Regions from separate parts of the Martinezella jaguaris genome, predicted to be linked through region 1. Evidence: predicted binding sites of a transcription regulator. Region 1 holds the regulator's gene; each other region holds the start of a gene.
What was found. The regulator LexA, encoded in region 1, represses DNA repair genes until DNA is damaged. The targets are predictions, from matches to a motif close to TGTTCNNNNTGTGTTCNG.
Positions count from the first base shown of each region.

Region 1 (7,595 bases):
CGTGCAGGATAAAGATGCGGTCCATGGCGCGGGCGAGCACCGGGTTGACCACATATTCCTCGCAGGGCACTGCAAAACACATGCGCAAGAAATTCGACGCGTAGTCGAGATCGTTCTTCGGGTAAACGAAGGGCTGGCCGATATGGTACTTGTAGGCCATGGCGGCAAGCGTCGGCATCTTGGCGATCATGCGTAGGCTCGCAACCATGCGCTGGTGCGGATCGGTGATGTCGGTCGAGTCGTGATAGAAAGCCGACAGAGCGCCGACGCAGCCGCACATTACGGCCATCGGATGCGCATCGCGGCGGAAGCCGGTGAAGAAGCGGGACATCTGCTCATGCACCATGGTGTGGTGCACGACGCGATAATCGAAGTCCTTCTTCTGAGCTGCGGTCGGCAATTCGCCGTAGAGCAGCAAGTAGCAGACTTCAAGGAAATCGCCGTGTTCGGCAAGCTGTTCGATCGGATAACCGCGATGCAGCAGAACGCCTTCGTCGCCATCAATAAAAGTGATGCTGGATTCGCACGACGCAGTCGAAGTGAAGCCAGGATCGTAAGTGAAAGTGGAGGTGTTCTTATAAAGGGCACCAATATCAATGACACTTGGGCCGATGGTTCCGGTTTTCACCGGGAGCTCCACCGTCTTTTCGCCCCAAGTTAGTTTCGCGCTTTGTTCCGTCATGCTGATCCTCCAAGATTTGGCGGGATTGACGCCTTAAAAAGCGCCAAAGGGTTAAGCGGCTAACGATTAGCTATATGATCCAGAGCCTAATGCCAAGTTATCCTTACGCCTATTTGTGCATTGCAGTATCAACTTTTGGGCACTGCGATAAGCCGATCTGCCTTGTTCATCTGCAGATTGCTGTCATTTCTTGACGATCAGGCCGATTTCGGTTGAATTCACCGTACGGTGACGGCAAAAATCCCGTTATAGCTGTAGTTTTGCGTAGGCGTGGGGGCGAATGCCTAATTTAGAGGCACCGGATCAGCCGGCGGATAGCCGGGATATTGCTGCGGTTGCCGTGCGTGACCGCGGCATGACCGCCACTATTCTTCGTGCCAAAGTGACCCAACCGCAGCGGACGCAGGATCACGTGCCGCTTGTTGCGCGTCTTCGTCTCGCGGCGGCCAGTATCAGACTCACCATTTACCATTTGGCCGAAGAAGAGGCGGCGCATGGTCGCGCAGTGCTTTTTGCTCCGGTCTATATCGGCACCGGCGCGATTTTTTGGTTCACGGCTGGCGCCGATCCGCCGCCGCAGGCCGTTTTTGCCGCTCTCCTGATTTTCGCGGTCAGTTTCTTCCTCAAGCGGGAGGTGGGCCGAGTGCCGCGGCACTTGCTGTTTGCCGGCATGCTGCTGAGCGCCGGCATGGCTTTGGCACAATGCGAAACCTGGCGCGCATCAACCGTAATGCTCGACTCCGCGGTCACGACCACCATCACCGGGGGGATCGAACGGCGCGAGGCCGACGACAAGGGGCGTTGGCGTTATGTCGTCGCTCTCGAGGCAACGGAAAAACCAGCAATTCGGCGGCAGCCGGAGCGTGTCACCATCTTCGAGCGCAAGCAGCCGCAGCCTTTCGAACTTGGCGATCGCATCCAAGGCAGGGCGCGTCTGACGCCGCCGGCCGGACCCGCCTTGCCCGGCCTCAACGATTTTGCCTTCAGCGCCTATTTCGACGGCATCGGCGCAAATGGCTTCGTGTATGGAACGCCGACGCTATTGTCACCGGCCGGAGATATTGCCGAAAGATCGATTCTCGACAAAGCGGATATCTGGCTTGCTGGCTTGCGCAGCAGCATCGGCGACAGAATCAGAATGCTGCTGCCTGGTGACACCGGCGCCTTTGCGGCTTCTCTTGTCACCGATGAGAGACGCGCAATCTCAAAGGATACGACGGAAGCGCTACGGACCTCCGGCCTTGCGCATATCATCGCCATCTCCGGCCTGAACATGGCGCTCTCAGCGGGCATTTTCTATGTCGGCCTGCGTTATGCTCTCAGCCTGTTTTTCGGCGTGGCACAGGCCTGGCCAACGAAGAAGATCGCAGCCTTCGGTGCGCTGATCACGGTGACTGCCTATTATCTTATTTCCGGTTTCGGTGTGTCGGCGGAACGCGCATTCATCATGATGGCGATCATGCTGATCGCCGTGCTTTTCGACCGGCCATCCCTCAGCCTCCGCAACGTGGCGCTGTCGGCGATCGTCATCCTCATTCTGTCGCCGTCACAGGCGCTCGGACCAAGTTTCCAGATGTCCTACGCAGCGACCCTGGCATTGGTGTCAGGCTATACGCTCTGGACTAGGAGACGGCATCGGGAAAGCATACTCTCCCGCTTCCAGATCATGCGTCCGCTGCTCTTCGTCTCACGATTCTTCGGCGGCATATTGTCGACCTCCTTTATCGGCGGCGCGTCGACGGCGATCTTCTCGATAGAGCATTTTCACCGCTTGGCGACATATGGTCTTGTCGCCAATTTGGCTGCCATGCCGGTCGTTTCCTTCATCGTGATGCCGTTTGGCATGGCGGCGACGCTGCTGATGCCATTCGGTGTTGATGCCCCCTTTTGGCAGGTCACCGGCACGGGACTTGATATCGTCATCGTCATTGCCAAAACGGTGGCGGCCTGGGGCGGCAATATTCCCTTCGGGCGACTGCCAGTCTGGTTGTTCCCAACGATTATCGTCGGTTTCTTACTGATGACGTTGCTGAGGACGTGGCTGCGACATGCAGGTGCGCTTCTGATCATCGGTTCGGTCGCAATTGTCGCACTCAGCCCTGATGTCCGAAAGCCTGACCTGATAATTTCCGAAGACGGCACGTTGGTCGCCTTGCTGCGGAATGGTGCGTTGACGACCAATCGCGAAAAGCCGCCCGATTTCATCTTCGAGCAGTGGCAACGAGCGCTGGCGATGACCGAGCAGCATCCGCCGACGATACTTCCGCCGGACAATCAGCTACCCAAGATCAGCAAATCGGACGCTCATCGCCGCCTCAGTTCCGACGAGCAGACTGCCGTGCGAAAGGCGATGGATGCGGCGCTGGACAATACCGGCGAAGGCGGCTTCGCCTGCCAGAAGGGGGCGTGGTGCGTGGCGATACTGGATAATGGCGACATGCTCGTCGCCATCGAAAACGCTGCCTATCTCGCTCCGGCCTGCGACACCGCCAATATCGTCGTGACTCCCATCCGGCTGCGTCTCGATCGCTGCCGCTCCGGCGCAGTGCTTTTTACGGGCGCTACGCTACGCCGGACAGGCTCCATTGAAATGGACCTCAGCGCCGACAAACCGGCAACAACAACCGCGTTTCAAACTTTGACGCGGCCATGGAATTTGCATCGCGCCTATGATTGGCGATCGGGCACCTTTGGAGCGCCGATCGCACCGATGTCTCCGGTCAGTGATAACGGCGAATGAGGCCGACGAGCTTGCCCTGCACTTTGACGCGATCCGGTCCGAAGATGCGGGTCTCGTAAGCCGGGTTAGCCGCTTCAAGCGCGATCGACGCACCCTTGCGGCGGAAGCGCTTCAATGTTGCCTCTTCATCATCGACGAGAGCGACGACGATATCGCCGGGGTTGGCGGTCGTAGCGTTGCGGATAATCACCGTATCGCCGTCAAAGATGCCGGCGTCGATCATCGAATCGCCTTTGACTTCAAGCGCATAATGTTCGCCCGAGCCAAGCATATCGGCTGGAACGGTGATGTCGTGGGTATTGTTCTGGATCGCTGAGATCGGTACACCGGCAGCAATGCGGCCCATGACCGGTACGGAAACGGAACTGTTGTTTTCGTCATTCACCGGCCTGGCAGGAGCCGGCGGCGGTACCAGCTGCGGCTTGCCAAGGCTGCCCTCGATGACGCTCGGCGAAAAGCCGCGGCGTGGCTGCAGGCTGGGACTATAAGCCTCCGGCAGCTTGATGACCTCCAGCGCGCGAGCCCGGTTCGGCAGACGGCGTATGAAGCCACGCTCTTCCAGAGCAGTGATGAGACGGTGAATGCCGGATTTGGACGCGAGGTCCAACGCATCCTTCATCTCATCGAAAGATGGCGGGACACCGGACTCCTTCATTCGTTCGTGAATGAAGAGAAGCAGTTCCTGCTGCTTGCGTGTCAACATCGTCTTCGGACCCCAAAATTGAGAAAAGCGTCGTGAAACAAATCCAGAACGGACACTATATGTTCCATATGTGTTCCGCAAGCCCTTAAATTTTGGTGAATATTTTGTAACCGCATCAAAGAAATAAGAACATAACCGGTCCCAGCCCGACGGTTTTTCAGGGTATCCGTGTGCTAACAATCGGAAATATAAGCGGAATCTGAAATGGAAGGAATTTTTCCGATTGAAAGCCACGTGTTTCCAAGGCGATGAAAAGCCACGCTATTTGCGTAATAAGCTCTTTGGAGGACGATGTTCTCCGAATGACGGAATTGCAGGCGGTGGATCAAGCTAAGGGGGCCGAATCTAAGAGTGACGCGACTGCGGGAATCGGTACTTCCGTGACGAGATCGGGCGCGAATTCAACAGGCTGGGCGGATTTCAGATATGTTTCACAATCCCTCGCGCCGGCGCTCGAGCAAGGCGCGGTCGTTGGCTATCTGCTTCAGCATGCTGCGCCCGGCCAGGAACATCTCGAAGAGAAAGGCCGCAAAAGCGCCCATGAGCGCGACGACGGCAAGGCCGAAGAACCAAAGCAGCATCTGTTCGCGAAACTGCTGGCGAATCGCTCCGCTCATGAGGCCGAGCGTTGCTAGGCATGTGCACACGCCCGATAGCGTGCCGAGGAGGACGGCAACCTCGAGCGCCAAAGTTCGCCGTCGCAGATAATAGAGCTGCAGCAGCCGTGCTTCATCCGGATCGTCTGAAGTCACCCGCTCGAAAAGGTTGTTGACCCGATCTGAGACACGAGCGAGCCGGGCCGAGAAGACATTGAGGCACCCGGCGGTGCCTGCAAGCAGAAAGACCGGCGTCAAAGCTATCTGAATGACGTGTGCAGCATTGGATGTTAGCTGGTCGCTCAGCACGTTTGGTCTCCTTCAAATCCAATGTCATCCGGTATCAGGCGCTTGCGGCTGTCATTGCGTCAACGACGCGGGCAAAAGAAGGTTACAAGTGACGGCAACCGTCGTTGGCGCGCATTTCTCCGTCAAGGCCGAGTCCCCGACCTCCTCCTGTCGGTGACCGGCGGCGCACACGTTTCATGTTCGCGGCGATGGCGATCCCGCCAAATGTTCACCCCACTTCTTTTGCAGCATCAAAGCGGCGTCGGATTTCTCTTCTCCGCTCGCGTGCACGCCCGGCTGAGCGAATTCGATGCCATTTTCCATAAAAGCGTCGCGGATCATGGTATAGGCCTGCCGTCGAATGTAGGTCTGCCGGCCTGGGAGAGCGGTAAAGGCAAAGCTGAGTTCGACACCGAAGTCGCCGATCTGCTCGACCCCCTTCATCTGCAGTGTCTCAAGGATCTGCGGTCCGATTTCCGGATCCGCCTTCATTTGCTCGCCGATCTGTTCGATGATTCTTTTCGCCTTGGCGACATCGGTGTTGAAGGGAAACCGCAGCAAGAATTTGTCGGTCGCCCAGTCGCGACTCATATTCTGAACCGCGCCGAGTTCACCGAAAGGAACCGTAAACACGGGGCCGCGATGATGCCGAAGCCTGACGGAGCGGAGGCTGAAGGATTCCACCGTTCCCATATAGCTCCCGCTTTGAATGTACTCTCCGACGCGGAAAGCATCGTCCATGAGGTAGAAAATACCGCTGACAATATCCTTGACGAGCGTTTGCGAGCCGAAGCCTACCGCCACGCCGAATATTCCGGCTCCCGCGATCAGCGGTCCGATCTGTACGCCCATTTCCGCGAGCACGGTAAGGACGGCAGCGGCAATGACGACGGCCGCAAGCGCGTTGCGGAAAATTGGTAGCAGGGTGCGCAGGCGGCTTGCGCGCGCCGCTTCCGCGGATGGCGACGATGCGGCGTTGTTGGCGTCACCCATTCTTGCATCAATGAAAGCCTTCGATAATTGCCAGCAAAGATCGGCTAGAATCAGAATGACGATGCTCTTCAACGCACCGCGGACCGTGGCGTCAACCGTCGGATTTTCTCGTGCGAGAATGTTGGGATTGTATTGCCAGATGAATATGATCCACGCGACCGCCGCAACGATGACAAGCGCCCGCGCGCCCCGAACGGCCAGCACCATGCGCGCGCTGTTCTTGTTGTCGTTGGGCCAATGTCCTTTTGCGAAAGCCTCGGCCGTTTGCCCGACGGCAACTAACAGCTTGGGAAGAACAATGAGATAGATTCCCGCCCAGAAAAGGCCGAGGAAGTTGGTCGCCCAGAAAAACCAGATGCAGATCATGTAAAGCGAATAGAGGACGTTCACAACGGTTTGCTGTCCGGTGGCGGTTACATTTTCCGGTCGTCGCCAGACCGCCTCGATTGCGATCAGCAATAGAAGAATGGAGGAGCCATAGGAGACGATGGTTTCGACGTCTCTGTCGATGAAGAGCGGTCTAGCCAGCGACGTGGTGGCGCCTGCTATCGCCAGAACGGCAATAAACAGGCGGATCCTGCGATGGCCGAAGGCGGACAGAGCGCCGGCGTCCGCCAATATCTTGCAGACGGCAAACGCCAGGCGGGCCATGATGAACGCCAGCAAATAAAACAAAATCACCACGTGTAGAAGCGGTGGCCAGTCTACGGCAAGGAAGATGGCGGAGCTGACGAGGGCGAAGGTGACCCACGGCCCGAATTCGCCGACCGCGAGTGCGATGAGAGGATTCTGGAATCGCGCTTTAACGACGGTTTTCTTGAAAAACCATTCCGCCGCGAGGCCGACACCGACCAATGCGGCGAACAACACAAAAACCGGTGCAAAGCCGTTATTCCTTGCCTGTTCCCGCACCCTGCTAGTTGCAGCGGCAATCTGCGCCGGTATGTTTGGAATGGCTGATCGTAGCGCCTGATATCGGCTGCGAGCCCGGGCTTCTCCGGTTTCGATCATGGTCTCGGCAATTGCAGGTGCCTGTGGCTCGGCTGCCTGCCGCTTTTCCAGCCATTGGCGCAGCTCCGGATCGTTCATCAAGCGAAGCAGTTCCGACAGCTTCGCGGGAGGTGGCGTTTCTGGCGATTGTGCCCGACATGGCTGCAGCGAAAGCGCCATGAAAAGAATGGTGAACACAAAAAGGATCAGGCTACGGGGGAGGAGAGAAACCTGCTTCACGTCCCCCGGATATGCTCCCTAAAGGCAAGATAGAAACGAGCCGGCAGAGACAAGATCGCGCGTGCGGGCGCCCCCTCGACGAGCATCAAGCGCATGTCTCCCCGCAAGCACCCGATAAACCAAATTAAGTACTGCCGCGAAAATAGAAGTAACGGCAGATCGCTCTCGTATCTTTCCGGGCTCGGATGGTGAACTGTGCTGGCTTTGGATCATCCGAAACGGAAGAATGCGTATTTTTGTCTTGCTGTCGGGAAAGAGGCTTTCGGCGCTATCGTCACCACCATCAATTACCTGCGACTGCATTCCAGGTCATTTTATTGCAGTATGGCACGGATACTGATCGAATTGTCGTGCTTCCACAAG
Region 1 is NZ_CP032694.1:1,996,430-2,004,024, forward strand. Features, by position in the region: gene gltA (citrate synthase) at 1-682, opposite strand, end outside; gene CCGE525_RS09835 (ComEC/Rec2 family competence protein) at 963-3,422, shown strand; gene lexA (transcriptional repressor LexA) at 3,403-4,125, opposite strand; gene CCGE525_RS09845 (DUF2721 domain-containing protein) at 4,557-5,030, opposite strand; gene CCGE525_RS09850 (mechanosensitive ion channel family protein) at 5,205-7,091, opposite strand.

Region 2 (7,595 bases), 2.2 Mb from region 1:
AAGACGCAGGGCTTTGATATCGAAGCCCTGCGCATCGAGGACGAGGTGCCGCTGAGCAATCTAGTGATGGCCGCCTTCGTCGCGGCCGTGATTGTGCAGCAACTGGTGCATTCGCGCGACGGCGCTCCTCCGGGCGGCGCCTTGCGCCCCATCGAAGACGCCTTCGAGCCGAGCGACCGGCCGCTTCTGGAAGCCTTCAGCGCCAAGCTGGAGGGCACGACCGCCAGACAGAAGAACCCTCATCCCAAAGGCTCGCTGGCCTATGCCGCCTGGGTCTGCGCCCGCCTCGGCGGTTGGACCGGCTACTACGGCAAGCCGGGCCCAATCGTCATGCTCGACGGCTGGCAACAGTTCCAAGCAGCCAAGCGCGGCGTATCCCTTCTCCTCTCCGCTTGCGACTATGTGTGAATCTAATAGCCTCGCTGGGGAGAGGGTGAGATGCTCACAAACTATCCAGCTTGTTCTGCATCGCGCGGAGCTGTTCTTTCAGCTCGTCGATGTCCTTTGCCTCCGCCTTGCGGCTTTCTTTCGCCGGCGGTTTCATGAAGGGCGAGAACATCTGCATGGCCTGCTGGAACATTTCGGTATTGCGACGGACCTGTTCCTCGACCATCTGGATCGGCAGTTGCAGGTTCTTGCCGAGCGGCGTTTCGCCAAAGGCGCGATTGATCTGCTCGCGCATCTGCGTCTGCTGCTCGGTAAAGGCGCGCATGGAGTGTTCGAGGAAGCTCGGCACGACCATCTGCATCTGATCGCCGTAATAGGTGATCAGTTGCCTCAGGAACGAAATCGGCAGCAACGTATTTCCGGTCTTCGATTCCTGTTCGAAAATGATCTGCGTCAGCACCGAATGCGTGATCTCCTCACCGCTTTTCGCATCCTGGACGATAAATTCCTCTCCCTTTTTTACCATCTCCGCCAAGTCATCCAACGTCACGTATGTGCTGGTGCCGGTATTGTATAGGCGGCGGTTGGCATATTTCTTGATTACGATCTGGCCCTCATTTTTTGCCATTATCAGTCTCCTGGCCCCGTCTGATTGTATGGAAACTCCTCCACTGCCAAGTGTAGACGCAAAAGAAGCTTGGTGACAATCGGTTTGTGCGATGCGGCAAGCCCTTTCCTTTGATTGTATTTTTTGCCGGGTGATGACGACTTCGTGAAATCTGGAAGACCAAAATTCTTGTCGTTTGACTCGGGCGCAAAGCTTTGACAGTTTCGGCTTATATATGTTCAACCTTTGAGGAGGCTTCCATGAGCAATCCATCCATCGTCGTCGCCAGTGCAGCTCGCACTGCTGTCGGTTCCTTTAACGGCGCCTTTGCGACCATTCCGGCTCATGAGCTCGGCGCGGCTGCGATCAAGGGCGCGTTGGAGCGCGCTGGTGTCGAGGCCAGGGAAGTCGACGAGGTGATCCTCGGTCAGGTGTTGCAGGCCGGCGAAGGGCAGAATCCGGCTCGCCAGGCCGCCATGAAGGCCGGCGTTCCGCAGGAGGCCACCGCTTGGGGCGTCAATCAGCTCTGCGGTTCCGGCTTGCGCGCCGTTGCGCTCGGCATGCAGCAGATCGCTTCTGGCGATGCGAAGATCATCGTCGCCGGCGGCCAGGAATCCATGTCCATGGCCCCCCATGCTGCGCATCTTCGCGGCGGTACAAAGATGGGCGACATGAAGATGATCGACACGATGATCAAGGACGGCCTGACGGACGCCTTCTACGGCTATCACATGGGCATCACGGCGGAAAACATCGCCCGTCAGTGGCAGCTTTCGCGCGACGACCAGGATCAGTTCGCCGTTTCCTCGCAAAACAAGGCCGAAGCCGCCCAGCTCGCCGGCCGCTTCAAGGACGAGATCGTGCCGTTCATCGTCAAGACCCGCAAGGGCGACGTCAGTGTCGACGCCGATGAATTCATCCGTCACGGTGCGACGCTGGACGGCATGACCAAGCTGCGCCCCGCCTTCGACAAGGAAGGGACGGTGACGGCGGGCAATGCTTCCGGCCTTAATGACGGCGCGGCGGCTACCGTGCTGATGACCGAGGCTGAAGCTTCGCGCCGAGGCATTCAGCCGCTCGCCCGCATCGTTTCCTGGGCAACCGCCGGCGTCGACCCGCAGATCATGGGTACAGGCCCGATCCCGGCCTCGCGCAAGGCGCTGGAAAAGGCGGGCTGGTCCGTCGGCGATCTCGACCTCATCGAGGCCAATGAAGCCTTTGCCGCGCAGGCCTGCGCCGTCAACAAGGACCTCGGCTGGGATACGTCTGTTGTCAACGTCAACGGCGGCGCCATCGCCATCGGCCACCCGATCGGCGCTTCCGGCGCCCGCATCCTCAACACGCTGTTGTTCGAGATGAAGCGCCGCGGCGCCAAGAAGGGCCTCGCCACGCTCTGTATCGGCGGCGGCATGGGCGTCGCTATGTGTTTCGAAGCGCTCTAAAGCATTCCGCTTTCAGGTGGGATCACCTGAAAAGCGGACAAGATGCTCTGGATTCAAAAGGCTGGAGCGATCTTTGTGCGTTCAAGTGAACGCACAGCGCTCTAGGGCGCTTCGCTCCGTCCCCAAAATGGTACGAGATGGTTTTTAATAAGGTCGTGCTAAAGTAAATAGCGAGAGAAGGATCAAGCGATTCGAGAGTGCTGATCCGCTTTGGCGATAACAGAGGGGAGTGGAATATGAGCAGAGTGGCGTTGGTGACAGGGGGTACGCGCGGCATCGGAGCAGCCATTTCGATGGCGTTGCGCAATGCGGGCTACCGGGTTGCGGCAACCTATGCCGGCAATGACGAGAAGGCGCGGGCTTTCCATGAAGTGACGGGTATTTCCGTCCATAAGTGGGATGTGTCCGACTACGAAGCCTGCGGTAAGGGCATCGCCGCGATTAAGGACGAACTCGGTCCGATCGAGATTCTCGTCAACAATGCCGGGATTACCCGAGATGCCATGTTCCACAAGATGACGCCGCAGCAATGGCACGAGGTCGTCAACACCAACCTCACCGGCCTGTTCAACATGACGCACCATGTCTGGCAGAGCATGCGTGACCGCAGCTTTGGCCGCGTCGTGAATATCTCTTCGATCAACGGCCAGAAGGGCCAGATGGGTCAGGCGAATTATTCCGCCGCCAAAGCCGGCGATCTCGGCTTCACCAAGGCGCTTGCCCAGGAGGGTGCCGCCAAGAATATCACGGTCAATGCCATCTGCCCTGGCTATATTGGTACCGAGATGGTGCTTGCGGTGCCGGAAAAGGTCTTGAACGAACGGATCATCCCGCAGATCCCCGTCGGCCGTCTGGGCGACCCCGAAGAAATTGCCCGTATCGTCGTCTTCCTCGTCGGCGATGACGCCGGATTCATCACGGGATCGACAATCAGCGCCAATGGCGGCCAATTCGTCGTTTGATCTGGTAGGTAAATACCCGATGATTGCCGGAATGCCCGGCAATCATCGCCGGCTTGAATTTGCGGATCGCCGTTGCCGGGGTTTGAAATCCAAGACGACCGCCTCCACGGGCATGCGGCGCATTTCCTTGTCCCGCATCCATGCGGCATAACCCAGCACAATAAACGTGGTGCCGACAAAAGCGAGCCCTGCGATGCTTGCAATGATCTCGGTCATGGCGCCGTTCCTTTCCAAAAACGTTAACCCGACCCCCGCCAGACCGGCGTGGGTATCTTCGTCTCAAGAAAAATGTCGGTCCAAGGTTGTCGGCGCGAGGATTTGTCTTTTAAGACCGATCGTCGACAGCGCGTTGACGATCGGCCGACAGAAATCGATCTTCGCCTGTAACCGCCTTAGCGGCAGCGAGCCTCATAGCGGCGGCCATTGCGGTCACGATAGATGCAATAGCCAGGATGCTCCTGGGAGCGGCCGATCAGGTAGCCGACAGCACCGCCAGCGACGGCGCCGATTGCGGCACCACCCCAGCTATTGCTGGCGACACCGCCTATGATCGCGCCCGTGCCGGCGCCTATGGCTGTTCCCTTTTCGGTTGCGGTGCAGGAGGCAAGTGCGCCGACAAGTGCGATCGCGACGATGATTTTCTTCATGATAATGCTCCCTAGTGTGTGAGGTCTTCAACAATATCGGCCGGATCAGATCCGGCCCATCAGCAGCAGTATGAGGATGATGACAAGAACGAGTCCGAGACCACCTGATGGACCGTAACCCCAACCCCGGCTGTAACCCCAGTTCGGAAGTGCGCCGATCAGCAACAGAATCAAAATCACGAGTAATATCGTACCAAGCATGGCGTATTTCCTCCGCGTCAAGCGCCTAGAGCATCCCGCCGGAGTGACGTCGTCACACAAGCATATCAGATGCGCTAAGTTGATAGTCCCGATGCGTTCTTTACCCGTCCCCCTCTAATGAGTAGCGCACCAGTGTCGCTGTGAATAGAAACTTATTTCGCGAGAAATTGTTCCGGCTCAGAAATAACAACTCATCGGGTTGAGCCGGCAAGCTGCGCAAGAATGTTAACGCACGCACCTGATGCATGCGGAAAATGCCCGCCGGCGACCTTTGTATATGGTTAAAAATTGCTTTAAATACAATATGTTGCGGTGAACGAAACGGGAAAATGGACCTGTCCGTGATTCGTCAGCGATTCGTTCTGCATTTGGGCTTTGGTTAACGTCGGGATGATCGGCTCATCGGAAGATCTACCTCTTTCGATGAGGTAGACTTAAGTTCAATCGCCGAAAAGTGGTACTTCGCTAGCGAAATAGTTAATTCCGGCGAATTCCGAGGCTATCCATATCTCCTCTTCATTCTCCATTTGGATGAGCCGCCCTACCCGAAAGCTATATCTAGCTGAGAACAAATAGAGTACGTGAACGAATCAGCGATTCGTCGCTGATTCGTTCCGGCTTTGGTCGATGTGTTAACGGGTTCAATTTCTGCGCGAATTTATGGATTTATCATGTGCGGCTTCGCTTAAAAATTAATCGCAATCCCTGATTCGGCAGGATTCTGCGTTTCAACCATCCGGAGTCCTGCGCGTTTTGCTCGGAATCACGCTAGATGTTGTGTAGAACAAATACAGAATCGGCCGGAGTCAGCGATTCGTCGCCGATTCGTTCCGGCTTTGACCCAATTCTTAATTCGAAAGTTTCCTGGCTGGATTCTCATGGAAATTCATATAATTAACAAATGGTTAATTATATTTTTCAAACGCGGGTGCCATCCTGCCGGATTCGTCACATGACTCCAATTCACGTAAAAAGGGGTCTAGATATGAATCAGTATTTGGTGGGATTCTGCGAATCAAAATCCATATATAGTGGTGAACAGAAAGGGAACTACAGTGAGTCAGCGATTCGTCGCCGATTCGTTCTCAAGCTGTTCCGGACTCGTCGGGACTCGCTTGGGATGCAGGGACAATGTAGCTTTTGGTTGAGGCCGCCAATGAGGAAATCGCATATTGCGACCGTTGTTTTTTCATTCAGGTCTTGCCTTTGTCACATATGGTCGTCATCTCTTCTTCTCTTCCCTGGGGAGCTTGTTGATCGGAAGACAGCGGTTTCTCGCCCATGCATGGACCTATGACTCAGACCTCGCAGCCAATGATCCTGAGCGGACGCGGCGTGACCGCGGTGCTCGGACCGACCAATACCGGCAAAACCCATTATGCCATCGAGCGCATGGTGGCGCACGGCAACGGCGTCATCGGCCTGCCGCTGCGGCTGCTGGCGCGCGAGGTCTATACCCGTGTCGTCGAAAAGGTCGGGGCGCAGTATGTCGCGCTGGTCACCGGGGAAGAGAAGATTTCACCGCCGAATGCGCGTTATTCCGTCTGCACTGTCGAGGCCATGCCGCGAGAGACGCGCGCGTCCTTTGTTGCCATCGATGAAGTGCAGCTCGCGGGCGATCTGGAGCGCGGCCATATCTTCACCGACCGTATCCTTCATCTGCGCGGGCGCGACGAGACGCTGCTGCTTGGCGCGGGCACGATGCGGCCGATTCTCGAGCAGTTGTTGCCGGGGATCACCGTCGTCGAGCGGCCCCGCTTGTCGCATCTCTTTTATGCCGGGCAGAAGAAGATCACGCGCCTGCCACAACGCACGGCGATCGTCGCCTTCTCCGCCGACGAGGTTTATGCCATCGCCGAACTCATCCGCCGTCAGCGCGGCGGAGCGGCGGTTGTCCTCGGCGCGCTCAGCCCACGGACCCGCAATGCGCAGGTGGCACTCTACCAGGCCGGCGATGTCGAATATCTGGTTGCGACGGATGCGATCGGCATGGGCCTCAATCTGGATGTCGATCACGTCGCCTTCGCCCAGGATCGCAAGTTCGATGGCTATCAATTTCGCAATCTCAATCCGGGCGAACTCGGCCAGATCGCCGGCCGCGCCGGCCGTCACCTGAAGGACGGCACTTTTGGTGTGACCGGTCAGGTCGATCCGTTCGACGACGAGTTGGTGCGGCGCATCGAGGGTCATGAGTTCGATACGGTTAAAGTGCTACAATGGCGCACCAAGGAATTCGATTTTTGCTCGATCGCTTCGCTGCGCGCGAGCCTTGAGAGTGCGCCGCGCGTACAGGGCCTGACGCGCGCGTTGCCGGCGGTTGATCAGCAGGCGCTGGAATATCTGTCGCGCGATCTCGAGATTTCCGATCTCGCCAACAATGCGGCGCGGGTCGAAAAATTATGGGAAGCCTGCGCGCTTCCGGATTATCGGCGGATTACGCCCGCCCAGCATGCCGATCTTATCGCCACCCTCTTTTCCGACCTCGTGCGCTATGGCACGGTAAAGGAAGACTTCCTTGCCGAACAGGTGCATCGTGCCGATCGGACGGATGGCGAGATTGACACGCTTTCGGCGCGAATCGCGCAGATAAGGACTTGGACCTATGTGTCGAACCGGCCCGGCTGGCTTGCCGATCCGACACACTGGCAAGAAAAGACGCGGGAAATCGAAGATCGATTGTCCGATGCGTTACATGAAAGGTTGACGAAACGCTTTGTTGATCGCAGGACATCTGTGCTCATGAAGCGCCTGAGAGAGAATGCGATGCTGGAAGCTGAAATCAGTGTGAATGGGGATGTCTTCGTTGAGGGGCATCATGTGGGACAGTTGACCGGTTTCCGGTTCACGCCTATCGCGGGAACCGAGGGGCCGGACGCCAAGGCTGTCCAGACGGCCTCGCAGAAGGCGCTCGCGCTGGAGTTCGAGGCGCGCGCCGCCCGTATCCACGCGGCCGGCAACAGCGATCTGGCGATCAGCGCCGATGGCCTCGTCCGTTGGCTCGGCGATCCCGTGGCGCGGCTCTCGGGCAGCGATCACGTCATGCGTCCGCGCGTCATCCTGCTTGCCGACGAGCAGTTGACCGGCAATGCGCGCGACCATGTTGCGGCGCGCATCGAGCGCTTCGTGAATCATCATATCAGCACGGTCCTAAAGCCGCTCGACGATCTGTCGCGCGCCGAGGACCTGCAGGGTCTTGCCAAGGGGCTGGCCTTCCAGCTCGTCGAAAGTCTCGGCGTGCTCTTCCGCCGCGACGTCACCGAGGAGGTGAAGTCGCTCGACCAGGACGCGCGTGCCTCGATGCGCCGCTACGGCGTGCGCTTCGGTGCCTACCACATTTTCGTGCCTGCCC
Region 2 is NZ_CP032694.1:4,404,663-4,412,257, reverse strand. Features, by position in the region: gene CCGE525_RS21420 (IS4 family transposase) at 1-408, shown strand, start outside; gene phaR (polyhydroxyalkanoate synthesis repressor PhaR) at 443-1,015, opposite strand; gene CCGE525_RS21410 (acetyl-CoA C-acetyltransferase) at 1,255-2,436, shown strand; gene phbB (acetoacetyl-CoA reductase) at 2,673-3,398, shown strand; gene CCGE525_RS38385 (hypothetical protein) at 3,441-3,614, opposite strand; gene CCGE525_RS21400 (YMGG-like glycine zipper-containing protein) at 3,791-4,045, opposite strand; gene CCGE525_RS21395 (DUF3309 family protein) at 4,091-4,246, opposite strand; gene CCGE525_RS21390 (helicase-related protein) at 5,540-7,595, shown strand, end outside.
Region 2: a site for LexA is predicted at 5,281-5,298, ahead of CCGE525_RS21390 (helicase-related protein). Genes of this name have one in related genera too.

Region 3 (7,595 bases), 310 kb from region 1:
AGGAAAGCGGCCGCTATGACGCCTATGGCAAGGAGATGCTGCGTATCCAGGACCGTCAGGAGCGCCCGATGCTCTATGGCCCGACGAATGAGGAGATGGTCACCGACATCTTCCGTTCCTACGTCAAGTCCTACAAGGATTTGCCGTTGAACCTTTATCATATCCAGTTGAAGTTCCGCGACGAGATCCGTCCGCGCTTTGGCACCATGCGTTCGCGTGAGTTCATGATGAAGGACGCTTATTCCTTCGATCTCACGATGGAAGGTGCCGTGCACTCCTATAATAAGATGTTCACGGCCTATTTGCGCACTTTCAATCGCCTCGGCCTCAGGGCAATCCCGATGCGCGCTGATACCGGCCCCATCGGCGGCAATCTCAGCCATGAATTCATCATCCTTGCCGACACTGGCGAATCGGAAGTCTTCTGTCACAAGGATTTCGTCAATTTCGATATTCCTGCGGAAGACACGAATTTTGATGATGTCGCAGGGCTGAAGGGCATCTTCGACAAGTGGACGTCGCTTTATGCGGCAACCTCCGAGATGCATGATGAGGCGGCCTTCAATGCCATTCCTGAAGGCGAGCGCCTGTCGGCCCGGGGCATCGAAGTCGGCCATATCTTCTATTTCGGAACGAAATATTCCGAGCCGATGGGCGCGAAAGTGCAGGGTCCTGACGGCAAGGAGTATGCCGTCCACATGGGATCTTACGGTATTGGCCCGACCCGCCTTGTTCCCGCCATCATCGAAGCATCGCATGACGAGAACGGAATCATCTGGCCGGCTTCGGTCGCGCCCTTTGACGCCGTCGTGATCAACATGAAGGCCGGCGATCAGGCCTGCGACGCCGCTTGCGAAACGGTCTATGCAGCGCTTTCGAAGGCCGGCAAGGACGTGCTTCTCGACGACAGGGACGAGCGCGCCGGAACGAAGTTTGCCACCGCCGATCTGATCGGCGTGCCCGTGCAGATCATCGTCGGGCCACGATCGATCGCGAACGGCGAAGTGGAAGTCAAGGACCGCAAGACGGGTGCCCGCGAGACGATGACTGTCGAAGCGGCGCTCAATCGGCTGGCAGGCTGATAAACGATAAGGAAGAGAAGCGAATGGCGGTAAGCGCGGCAGTGGAGCAGCAGGGGAAGGTCCTGAAAACCAGCCCATCATCGCGTCCGTTCTCCGGCTTCGAACGGCTCGTCGCCTGGCGCTATCTGCGCGCCCGGCGCAAGGAAGCATCGATTTCGGTCATCGCCGGCTTCTCGCTGGTCGGCATCATGCTCGGCGTCGCGGCTTTGATCATCGTCATGGCCGTCATGAACGGTTTTCGCGCGGAGCTCTTCAAGCAGATCCTCGGCTTTAACGGCCATGTCGTTGTCCAGCCGGTGGATTCGCCTCTGAATGATTATGCTTCGCTGGCGCAGAGGCTTGCTGCCGTCCCCGGCGTCACCATGGCATTGCCGCTGGTCGAAGGAGAGACGCTTGCTTCCGGCCGCGGCGGTTCGGGCACTGGCGCACTCGTGAGGGGTATCCGCGCCGAAGACCTCACCAAGCTTAAGACCGTTTCGGACCATATCGTCGATGGCGATATGGTTGGCTTTACAGCCGGCCAGGGCGTTATGGTCGGCTCACGTCTGGCCCGGCAACTGGGTCTTACCGTCGGGGATCAGATCACGCTCACGGCACCAGACGGCGACGTGACGCCCTTCGGCGTCAATCCGCGGGTCAAAGCCTATGCGATCTCCGGCATCTTCGAAGTCGGCATGTCGGAATATGATTCCTCCGTGGTCTTCATGCCGCTGGAGGAATCGCAGCTCTTTTTCAATGCCGAGGGGATCGTCGAGAAGATCGAGCTCTTCGTCAGCAATCCGGATGATGTCGACGAATTGAGGCCGAAGATCGAGGCGGCGGCGGGGCGGCAGGTCTTTCTGACGGATTGGCGACAGGTCAACGAGACCTTTTTCTCGGCGCTGCAGGTCGAACGCAACACTATGTTCATGATCCTCACGCTGATCGTCATCGTCGCTGCACTCAACATCATTTCCGGCCTGATCATGTTGGTGAAGGATAAGGGAAGCGATATCGCCATTTTGCGCACCATGGGCGCGACATCCGGGGCGATCATGCGCATCTTCTTCATGACGGGCGCGGCGATCGGCGTCGTCGGCACGGTCGCCGGCGTCGCGCTCGGTGTCGTCGTCTGCCTCAACATCGAATCGATCCGCCAGTTCTTCTCCTGGATATCTGGCACGGTGATCTTCAATCCCGAGGTCTATTTCCTCAGTAAGTTGCCGGCGCAAATGAATCTCGGCGAGACCATCTCGGTGGTCGTGATGGCGCTGACGCTATCCTTCCTCGCCACGATCTTTCCGGCCTGGCGCGCCTCGCGGCTCGATCCGGTGCAGGCGCTACGGTACGAATAAGGAATTCCACATTTGATGAAGCGCAACGTCGTTCTCCAGCTTACGGGCGTGGAGCGTCATTACGGGCAGGGCGAAACGCGGCTGTCGATCCTGAAGGGCGCCGATTTTGCCTTGAGCAGCGGCGAGATCGTCGCCCTCGTCGCACCCTCGGGAACGGGGAAATCGACGCTTTTGCACGTGGCAGGTCTGCTGGAGCATCCCGACGGCGGCGAGGTGACGATCAACGGCCATGCCTGTGAGGGATTGTCCGACGAAAAGCGTACCGCCGTCCGCCGCAGCGAGATCGGCTTCGTCTATCAGTTCCATCATCTGCTGCCGGAGTTTTCGGCGCTGGAAAATATCATGATGCCGCAGCTGATATCCGGTCTCTCATGGAAGGAGGCGAGCGCCCGTGCCGCCCAGCTCCTCGACTATATGCGCATCGGCCACCGCGCTGACCATCGCCCGGCTGAGCTTTCCGGCGGCGAACAGCAGCGTGTCGCCATCGCCCGAGCCGTCGCCAACGCCCCGCTGGTGCTTTTGGCCGACGAGCCGACCGGCAACCTCGATCCGGATACCGCCCACTATGTCTTTGACGCGCTGGAGGCGCTGGTACGCCAGTCCGGACTTGCGGCGCTGATTGCCACGCACAATCACGACCTCGCCGCTCGCATGGACCGCCGCGTCACCATCAACGACGGCAAGGTCGTTGAGTTCTGACGGCGTCAAGGGACAATCAGCCCGCCGCGATAATCCAGCTCATAGGCCTTACGCTCGTTCACCAGGATGATCTCGTGGCCGATAAAATGATCGCAATCGCCGGTGCTGCGATCGACATAGCGGCCAAGCGGATGGTCGAATTCAAAGCCGCCAAGAAAGCGTTTCTCATCTAGGTAAAGCCGCATGAGGGCCGCCTTGATAATCATGCCCGTGGCCTTGGCGTCGATCAAATCGGGCTCCGCGATCCGTCCGAAATAGTTCATTGCCCACACGGGCTCGTCATCGAGCCAGATCAGCTCCTGTCCGGCGAAATCCGTGCCGCCGAAATAGCTGTCGAGATAGCGCCAACGGCCGCGGGCATAGCCGATATCATGCGAACCGTTGCAGCAGGACGGAAGAGCTACGCCGTCGCCGACATAGGTTTCGGCTTTGGCGGTGACAATAAAATCATTCAGCTCGGCAAGATCCGGCACGGTTCTCTCCATCTAGTGATGAGAGGTCAGGATGCCACGCACGCTTCGGCTTGTAAAGAACATATAGTGAACAAATGAGCTATTGTTACTGGTTTACGCCACAGCCCTTCTGACCGATATCGTCGTTCCAATCCTGGATCTTGATGGTCCTGGCCTCGATCTTGAGTTCCTTGCCGCCCTTCGTCGCCTTGCCGGTCAGGACATTGTAGTCGCAGGTGAAGCTGCCGTCAGGATTGAGAGTGTCCCGGTAGTCATAGGTGTAGCCGGCAACGACGAAGGCGTTGTTCCTGAAGGCGAGGGTGAGCGTCTGATGCCAGCGATCGCGACCGATTGCATCGTTCTGTGAGGTAACCGCGATCGAGCCATTGGGCAGTGCCGCGATCGACGGCTCCTGACCGACGATGCCGCCGGGCTCGGCGCTGCCCCATATCTTGTCAGGTGCGGCGGCCGCCAGCTTGAGCAACGAATGTTCTTTGTCGAGGAGATAAATATAGATGCCGATCGTATTGTCGGCCTGGTCGTTCGGAGGCGCTAACGCCAGCAATGCAAGGTCCGGCTTGCCGTCCTTGTTCCAGTCGCCGATTGCGGCGTCGATGATGCGGTCTGGCGCGATCATATCTTCGGCCTGAGCCGCTGATGTAACCGAAAGCAGAATGAGAGCGCAGGCAAGTGACGTCATCGTGATCTCTCCGTTCGCGTTTTCATAGCTTAGGGTTGTGCCTTCCGTCCATCGACATACTCCAAACAACGACGATGAAAATTATTGATGCAGCTATTGACTCTCGAACATAAATAGAACAAAAAAGAAACATAACGAGTAAGGAGCGCGTAAATGACCGATATCATTCGAGACGTTGCAGCATTCACCTCCATCGTCATGTTTGTTGCCAGCTTTTCCCTCATCATGATGGCGATGTGAATTTTGTCCCCATGAGCGTTGCGATGCGCTCGTGATTCATGAGGTCAACTTCTGGACTTTATCGTCCGCTATGCCGACAATGCAGCCGATTCATTTGGGCATGCGGAAGGGCATATGATGGCGGATATGGGTAGCAGCGGCGCAACGAGTGCGCCGGTCGGAGATACGCCGGAATTCGTACATCTTCGCGTCCATTCTGCTTTTTCGCTGCTCGAAGGCGCATTGCCGCTGAAGAAGATCCTCGCCAAAGCGGCTGGCGACAATCAGCCGGCCATTGCCATCACCGATACGAACAACCTTTTCGTTGCGCTGGAATTCTCCCAGAAGGCGATGGATGAGGGGTTGCAGCCGATCATCGGCTGCCAGGTGTCGATCGACATGGAAGATGGTGTCGAGAGCGAGAAGCGTGGGCCGCAGCAGGCCTTGGCCAAGCTGCCCTCCATCGTGTTGCTTGCAGCGACCGAGCGGGGCTATGAACGGCTGGTCGATCTTGTCAGCCGGGCCTATCTCGGCGGTGAAGGCAATCAGGCTGCCCATATCACTGCCTCCTGGCTGGAGGAAATTTGTACGGACGGCATGATCGCGCTGACCGGTTCGCTTGGTGGCCCGGTCGATATGGCACTGAAGGACGGCCATGCGCCGCTGGCTCTGTCGCGCCTGTTGACGTTGAAAGGCTTGTTCGGCGATCGGCTTTATGTCGAACTACAGCGTCACGGCACCTATGATCGCCGCCACGAACAGAAGATGATCGCGCTCGCTTATGAGCATGATCTGCCGCTGGTTGCGACCAACGAGGCCTTCTTCCCGACTCGCGACGACTACGATGCCCATGATGCGCTGATGGCCGTCGCCCATAATGCCATCGTTTCGGACGACACTCGTTTCCGTCTTACGCCGGACCATTATTTGAAGAGCCGCGCCGATATGGCAAAGCTGTTCGCCAATCTGCCGGAAGCGTTGGAAAACACCGTCGAGATCGCCCGACGCTGTTCTTTCGTGTTGAAGACACGCAAGCCGATCCTGCCACGCTTCACCGGCGCCACCGACGATGCGGAGGAGGCCGAACGCGCCGAGGCGGCGGAATTGCGCGCCCAGGCGGTCGAAGGTCTCGACCGGCGGCTAGCCTCGCTCGGCATGGCGCCGGGCTATGTGGAGAAGGATTATCGCGAGCGATTGGAATTCGAGCTCAGCGTTATCGAGCGCATGAAGTTCCCCGGCTACTTCCTGATCGTCTCGGACTTCATAAAATGGGCCAAGCAGCACGATATCCCAGTCGGGCCTGGACGCGGTTCGGGCGCAGGCTCGCTGGTCGCCTATGCGCTGACGATCACCGACGTCGATCCGCTGCGCTTCTCGCTGCTGTTCGAGCGCTTCCTGAACCCCGAACGCGTGTCGATGCCGGACTTCGATATCGATTTCTGCCAGGACCGCCGCGAAGAGGTGATCCGCTATGTCCAGGCCAAATATGGCCGGGAGCAGGTGGCGCAGATCATTACCTTCGGTTCGCTGCAGGCGCGCGCCGCCCTTCGCGACGTAGGCCGCGTGCTGGAAATGCCCTATGGTCAGGTCGACAAGATCTGCAAGCTGGTGCCGAACAATCCCGCCAATCCGACACCGCTCAGCAAGGCGATCGAGGAAGAGCCGCGCCTGCAGGAGGAAGCCGACAAGGAACCGGTCGTTGCTCGGCTGCTCGACATCGCTCAGAAGATCGAGGGCCTCTATCGTCATGCCTCGACGCATGCCGCCGGCATCGTCATCGGCGACCGGCCGCTGTCGAAGCTGGTGCCGATGTATCGAGACCCGCGCTCCGACATGCCGGTCACCCAATTCAACATGAAATGGGTGGAACAGGCCGGCCTGGTGAAGTTCGACTTCCTCGGCCTGAAGACGCTGACGGTTTTGAAGACGGCCGTGGATTTCGTCGCCAAGCGCGGCATTACACTCGATCTCGCCAGCATCCCACTCGACGACAAGATGACCTACGACATGCTTTCGCGTGGCGAGACGGTCGGCGTGTTCCAGGTGGAAAGTGCGGGCATGCGCAAGGCTCTGATCGGCATGCGCCCGGACTGCATCGAGGATATCATCGCGCTGGTGGCCCTCTACCGTCCCGGCCCGATGGAAAACATCCCGGTCTACAATGCGCGCAAGCATGGCGAAGAGGAGATCGAATCGATCCATCCGACGATCGACCATCTTCTGAAGGAGACGCAGGGCGTCATCGTCTATCAGGAGCAGGTGATGCAGATCGCCCAGGTCCTGTCCGGCTATTCGCTCGGCGAGGCCGATCTTCTGCGCCGCGCGATGGGCAAGAAGATCAAGGCGGAGATGGACCAGCAGCGCGAACGCTTCGTCGATGGCGCCATCAAGAATGGCGTGCCGAAAGGTCAAGCGGACGTCATTTTCGACCTGCTCGCCAAGTTTGCCAACTACGGCTTCAACAAATCGCACGCCGCCGCCTACGCCATCGTCTCTTACCAGACGGCCTATATGAAGGCGCATTATCCGGTGGAGTTTCTTGCGGCCTCGATGACGCTCGATATGGCAAACACCGAAAAGGTCAACGACTTCCGTCAGGACGCCAAGCGCCTTGGCATCGAAGTCATCGCGCCGTCGATCCAGTCCTCGTTTCGCCATTTCGAGACGGGCGAAAACCGTATCTATTACGCGTTGGCGGCCATCAAGGGTGTCGGCGAATCTGCCGTCGACCATATTGTCGAGGTACGCGGCGACCAGCCTTTTGCGGGCATCGAGGATTTCTGCCTGCGCATCGATCCGAAGCAGATCAACCGCCGTGTGTTGGAAAGCCTGATTGCCGCCGGCGCCTTTGATTGTTTCGACATCGATCGTGCGCAACTGATCGGCGGGCTGGACCGGATCATGGGCTATGCGCAAGTCGCGCAGGAAAATAAGCGAAGCGGCCAGTCCGACATGTTCGGAAGTGCGGCTTCGGGGCCCGAGAAAATCCTGCTCCCAACCTTCACCCCCTGGCTAGCCTCGGAGCGGCTGCTGCGCGAATTTCAGGTGCTCGGCTTCTACCTGACTGCTCATCCGCTGGACAGCTACAAGAACGTGCTCAACAAGATGC
Region 3 is NZ_CP032694.1:1,688,737-1,696,331, forward strand. Features, by position in the region: gene proS (proline--tRNA ligase) at 1-1,082, shown strand, start outside; gene CCGE525_RS08235 (lipoprotein-releasing ABC transporter permease subunit) at 1,106-2,416, shown strand; gene CCGE525_RS08240 (ABC transporter ATP-binding protein) at 2,432-3,115, shown strand; gene CCGE525_RS08245 (DUF5680 domain-containing protein) at 3,121-3,588, opposite strand; gene CCGE525_RS08250 (hypothetical protein) at 3,674-4,267, opposite strand; gene dnaE (DNA polymerase III subunit alpha) at 4,625-7,595, shown strand, end outside.
Region 3: a site for LexA is predicted at 4,371-4,388, ahead of dnaE (DNA polymerase III subunit alpha). Genes of this name have one in related genera too.